Regions from separate parts of the Citrobacter sp. MNAZ 1397 genome, predicted to be linked through region 1. Evidence: predicted binding sites of a transcription regulator. Region 1 holds the regulator's gene; the other holds the start of a gene.
The links. Region 1 encodes PhoB, which activates phosphate uptake and scavenging genes when phosphate is short. Its sites were predicted from a motif close to CTGTCATAAAACTGNCNNAT; they were not measured.

Region 1 (3,176 bases):
GGGGCGCAATTTAAACGCTTATAACGTTTAAAGGCAATAAGGGATCGCAAAACCAGATGGTTATACCAACTCTACAATAAATGCCAGATGAAGATACTGTATATAAGAAAAACGGATGGCTAATCATGCGAACAAAAAATAGCCAGAGACATAATTTGTTTGAAGATTCGGGGAAAACGAAGAGAGAAAAGCGGGTCAATGACAGAAGTGGAAAGAAAAGCTGACACCTGAGGTGTCAGCTTGCGTTCTTCGCGACGAGACGTGCAGGTAAGGTAAAGCTGAAACGGGTGCCTTTGCCCGGCGTACTGTCGATCTCAAGCTTACTTTCGTGATGGTTAAGCGCGTGTTTTACGATAGCCAACCCCAGACCACTGCCGCCGGTTTGCCGCGAACGCGCTTTATCAACCCGGTAAAAGCGCTCTGTCAGGCGAGGAATATGTTCAGGTCCAATGCCCGGCCCATTATCGTCAACGATAAACTGCGCGCCAGAGGCCGCACGCTGCCAGCGCACGGTAATGTGTGTACCCGCTGGCGTATGGTTGACGGCGTTATAGACCAGATTCGAAATCGCGCTGCGTAGCTGATCCTCATTACCCAGCACTTTCAAGCCATTGTCGACGATGAATTCAAGCTCATGCTTCTTTTGGCTTAACGTCTGCGCCTCGCGCTCGACGACACGCAACATCATCGGCACATCAATAATCTCATTCGGCGGTAAGGTCGGCGCCGCTTCTATTTTGGAGAGTGTCAGTAACTGTTTGACCAGGCCTTCCATTCGCGATGTCTGCTCACGCATGGTGTGCAGCGCCTTATCACGCGGTGGCCCTTCCAGCGTCTGCTCCTGCATCATTTCCAGGTAGCCCTGCAATACCGTCAGCGGTGTGCGTAGCTCGTGGCTGACGTTAGCAAAAAAGTTACGCCGCGCCCCTTCAAGCTGATGCATTTGCGTCACATCACGCGCCACCATCAATAACTGCTGCTCGCTGTAGGGCATTACGCGGATCTCCAGGTGGCGACCACTGTTAAGCACCAGATTAAGCGGGCGGGCGAAATCTTTCGTTTTAAGGTAGCGGGTAAATTCCGGATAACGCAGCAGGTTGAGAATGTTTTGTCCGTTATCGTCCGGCCAGCGTAGATTCAATAATTGCTGCGCCAGGCCATTACACCAGAAAATAGCGCCCTCTTCGGTGGTCATCACTAACGCATCAGGTAACGACTCCGCGCCGCTACGAAAACGTTTGATCAGATTGCCCAGCTCGCGACGACGTTTTTTGTTACGCATCTGCATCTGATGCAGACCATAAAGTAGCGGTTCCCAGCTTCCCGTCCCCGGGGGTGGAGTCATACTTTTATCGACCCACAACCACCAGGAAAGACGCATTAAATTCCAGAAATGCCAGGCCAGTAACCCGGTGACTGCCGCCAGTAAAAACCAGGGCAGATAACCAAAAAAAGCGCCGAGCAGCGCAGCAGGTAGACAACAAAGGATGAGTTCGAGTACCAGCCTTTTCCATGACAGCCGTTCCAGCACGCGTCACACTCCTTTCAGATTTTAGAAACGGGTCGAGAAACGATAACCCGTGCCGCGAACGGTTTGAACCATACGATCGTGGCCGCTGTGTTCCAGCGCTTTACGCAGACGGCGAATATGAACATCCACCGTGCGGTCTTCAACATACACATTCGTTCCCCAGACATGATTCAGCAGCTGTTCGCGGCTGTACACACGCTCAGGATGGGTCATAAAGAAATGCAATAGCTTAAACTCAGTCGGCCCCATGTCCAGAGGATTTTCCCCGGTCATCACACGGTGAGAGCTTGGGTCAAGGCTCAGGCCCTGCATTTCAATGACTTCTTCTACCGCCATCGGGGAGATACGGCGCATGACGGCTTTAATGCGTGCCACCAGCTCCTTGGGCGAAAACGGCTTCGTAATATAATCGTCCGCGCCTGTCTCAAGCCCGCGCACGCGATCTTCTTCTTCGCCACGAGCGGTCAACATCATCACCGGGATATCCCGGGTCATCGCTTCACGCTTGAGATGTTTAATGAACTGAATACCTGAGCCACCTGGCAGCATCCAGTCGAGCAAAATCAGGTCAGGCCAGGGTTCATTAAGTTGGTTCACCGCGCTGTCATAATCTTCCGCTTCGACAGGTTGAAAGCCGTTTTGTTCGAGCACGAAGCACACCATCTCACGGATTGGCGCTTCGTCTTCTACGACCAGAATGCGTCTTGCCATAATTTGCCCTGTTTAATTTGAGTCATCAGCTAAGTGCGGCGCCATTATGCGTCACTTTTGTGACAGATTTATGAAACAAATGACCAACAGGTGACTCAAGCCTTTGTTTTATGACAGTGGGGAATTGTTTCACTGGCGGCTCGTGTGCCCCTGAATGTTATAATCGCGTTTACGCTTTTTTGCCACGGAACCGCTATGCGCATTCTCCATACTTCGGACTGGCACCTGGGTCAGAACTTCTACAGTAAAAGCCGCGCCGCTGAACACGACGCCTTTCTCACCTGGCTACTGGAAACCGCAGAAGAACACCAGGTCGATGCCATTATTGTTGCTGGCGACATCTTTGATACCGGCTCCCCGCCCAGCTATGCGCGCGAGCTGTATAACCGCTTTGTAGTGAAATTACAGCAAACGGGGTGTCATCTGGTGGTGCTGGCGGGGAACCATGATTCCGTCGCCACGCTGAATGAATCGAAAGATATCCTCGCCTGGCTAAAGACCACCGTTGTCGCCAGCGCAGGCCACGCGCCTTTTTATTTACCGTTGCGTGATGGCTCGCCCGGCGCGATTTTCTGCCCGGTGCCTTTTTTACGTCCGCGCGACATCGTGACCAGCCAGGCGGGACGCTCCGGGCAAGAAAAACAGCAACATTTGCTCGAAGCCATCACCCATTACTATCAGCAACAGTATAAGGCCGCCTGCGAATTACGCGGTGACAGCGTGCTGCCAATCATCGCCAGCGGGCATCTGACCACCGTCGGCGCCAGTAAGAGTGATGCCGTACGTGACATCTATATCGGTACGCTTGATGCCTTCCCTGCGCAAAACTTTCCGCCTGCGGATTACATCGCGCTTGGGCATATTCACCGTCCGCAAAAGCCTGGCGGACAAGAGCATATCCGCTACTGCGGCTCACCGATCGCACTGAGCTTCG
Region 2 (3,176 bases), 2.6 Mb from region 1:
CGCACAACTCACCCTGACATGTGCCCATGCCCACGCGGGTGCGGCGGCGCAGATCCAGCAGGGAGTTAACATTGAGGTTTTCAACGGCGTATTGAACTTCCCCGGCGGTGACGGCTTCGCATTCGCATACCAGACTACGGCTGTGGCGATCGCTGCCCAGTGAAGCTGGCGTGCGATCGCCATGGCGATAAATGGCCGAGCCACGTAGCGGCACCGGCAGTGAGATTATTTTTTTCAGCGCCTGTTCTGTAGGCTGTTGTGAGCCCGGCAACGGCGTTGTCGCAGTGATGCAGGGGGTGCTGTGACCGAGCTTACGGCAGACGGCATCGGTGGCCCATTCCGCCATCAGACGATAAGTCATCAGCTTGCCGCCAGTAATGGTGATAAAACCTTCCATGCCGTCGCGTTGGGCATGGTCAAGCAGCACAATACCGCGACTGACGTTACGTCCTGTCGGGTCATCATCGCTGGCAACCAAAGGGCGGACGCCCGCATAGGCGCGCAGGATACGGGTTTGCGCCATCACCGGCGCCAGCTTTTCCCCCTCACGCAGCAGAATATCGACCTCTTCGGGCGTCACCCGGATGTTGTCAATATCCTTATAGTCGATATGGGTGGAGGTGGTGCCAATCAGGGAAATGGTATCGCCTGGCACGAGGATGTCGGCATCTGCCGGCTTACGGCAGCGGTTTATCACATGTTGGTTGATACGATGGTCAAGTATCAGCAGGGCGCCCTTGGCCGGGAACATGCGAATACGTAAATCCGCATACTCCGCGATGCGCTGGCCCCAGATCCCGGCGGCATTGACCACGACAGGAGCATGCAGGTGATAAAGCTCATGCGTTTGTGGGTGCATCAATTGTACGCCAGTAACCCTGTCGCCCTGGCGGACTAACCCGCAGACTTCGTGACCTGTCAGGATTGTGGCGCCATGCTCACGCGCATCAAGCATATTGCTGGCGGTCAGGCGAAAAGGATCCACGGTGCCATCGGGAACACGAACAGCGCCCGTCAGTGCCGGGTTAACGCTGGGTTCCATGCGCCGCGCTTCCTCTGGCGTAATGGCCTGCGCGTTAATCCCCGCGCGCTGACAGGCGTCAATAAAGACTGGCTGGTAAGCCAGATCGTCTTCCGGCAGGGTGATAAATAAGCCGTCTGTAGGCTCAATACAGTGGCGAGCGATACGCTTGAGGATTTGGTTTTCTGCAATACATTCCCGGGCGGATTCGTTATCGGTCACTGCATAACGCGCACCGCTGTGCAATAAACCATGATTGCGGCCAGTGGCGCCTGTCGCAATGTCATGGCGTTCAAGCAGCACCACGCGCAGGCCGCGCAATGCACAGTCGCGGGCGATGCCTGCCCCGGTCGCGCCACCGCCGATGATGATGACATCGTAATCGTTTGAGTTAGCCATTTCTTCGTCTTCCGAGCGGGATTCCATGGAAACATTTAGCCACACTGTTGCTATGGATTGTTTGATATCGCGCATATTCGAGCAAAAAACGAAAATAACCAGGGCTGTTTTATGTCTGAAAGTGGAGCTTTGTCATAAATATGTAACATAAGGTGCGACAAATCGCCTTTTGTCGTTAGAATTTGCCGGGTAAAAGCGTTGAAAACGAAATCATGGTTTCGTTTTCACTCATTGCAGTTATTTATAATGATAAAACCCTGCCACGGAGGCGTATATGTTGAGTATTTTCCGGCCAGAATCCCACCGAGAAAGACTTCCTGAGGAGCGCATTGACCCGGTTTATCGTCGTCTGCGCTGGCAGATTTTTCTGGGTATTTTCTTTGGCTATGCGGCCTATTATCTGGTGCGCAAAAACTTTGCGCTGGCCATGCCTTACCTCGTCGAACAGGGCTTTTCGCGAGGCGATTTAGGATTTGCCCTGTCGGGGATCTCCATTGCCTATGGCTTCTCAAAATTCATCATGGGGTCCGTGTCGGATCGTTCGAATCCGCGCGTTTTTCTGCCCGCCGGCCTGATTCTGGCGGCGGCAGTCATGTTGTTCATGGGATTTGTCCCGTGGGCGACATCGAGCATTGCCATTATGTTTGTGCTGTTGTTTTTGTGTGGCTGGTTCCAGGGGATGGGGTGGCCACCGTGCGGACGTACCATGGTGCACTGGTGGTCGCAAAAAGAGCGTGGCGGGATAGTGTCTGTATGGAACTGTGCGCACAACGTGGGCGGTGGTATTCCTCCCTTATTGTTCCTGCTGGGTATGGCATGGTTTAACGACTGGCGGGCGGCGCTGTATATGCCTGCGTTTGGGGCAATCATTGTTGCAATCTTCGCGTTCGCCATGATGCGTGATACTCCCCAGTCCTGCGGCTTACCGCCGATTGAAGAGTATAAAAACGACTACCCGGACGATTACAGTGAAAAGGCGGAAGAGGAGCTGACGGCGAAGCAAATCTTTATGCAGTACGTCTTCCCGAACCGCCTGCTGTGGTATATCGCCATCGCCAACGTGTTCGTTTATCTCCTGCGCTACGGCATTCTGGACTGGTCGCCCACCTACCTGAAAGAAGTGAAGCATTTCGCACTGGATAAATCCTCCTGGGCCTATTTCTTTTATGAATATGCCGGCATCCCCGGTACGCTGATTTGCGGCTGGATGTCTGACAAAGTGTTTAAAGGTAATCGTGGCGCCACCGGCGTCTTCTTTATGACGCTGGTCACCATTGCCACGATCATCTACTGGTTAAACCCGGCGGGTAATCCGACCATAGATATGCTGTGCATGATTGTTATTGGCTTCCTGATCTACGGTCCGGTAATGCTGATTGGCCTGCATGCGCTTGAGCTGGCACCGAAAAAAGCGGCCGGTACGGCGGCGGGTTTCACCGGTTTATTCGGCTATCTTGGCGGGTCGGTGGCGGCCAGCGCGATTGTCGGTTACACCGTCGATTTCTTCGGCTGGGACGGCGGCTTTATGGTGATGATTGGCGGCAGTATTCTGGCGGTACTTTTGCTGATTGTCGTGATGATAGGCGAACGCAAACATCACGCAGAAGTCGCGGCTAAACGCCGGTAAGACAATAAAAAGGGCCGCTTGCGGCCCTTTTACATTTCAATCTCGATATCCCCTTTGGCTTTGCAGCAGCAGGGTAATATTTCGTCGGGCTGGATGAACGCCAGCGGCTCGGTCAGCCAGTCTACCTGG

Region 2: a site for PhoB is predicted at 1,550-1,569, ahead of glpT (glycerol-3-phosphate transporter). Genes of this name have one in related genera too.

The regions. Positions count from the first base shown of each region.
Region 1 is NZ_JAKIVH010000001.1:2,974,889-2,978,064, forward strand. Features, by position in the region: gene phoR (phosphate regulon sensor histidine kinase PhoR) at 236-1,531, opposite strand; gene phoB (phosphate response regulator transcription factor PhoB) at 1,553-2,242, opposite strand; gene sbcD (exonuclease subunit SbcD) at 2,438-3,176, shown strand, end outside.
Region 2 is NZ_JAKIVH010000001.1:395,710-398,885, forward strand. Features, by position in the region: gene glpA (anaerobic glycerol-3-phosphate dehydrogenase subunit A) at 1-1,420, opposite strand, end outside; gene glpT (glycerol-3-phosphate transporter) at 1,695-3,047, shown strand; gene yfaE (class I ribonucleotide reductase maintenance protein YfaE) at 3,077-3,176, opposite strand, start outside.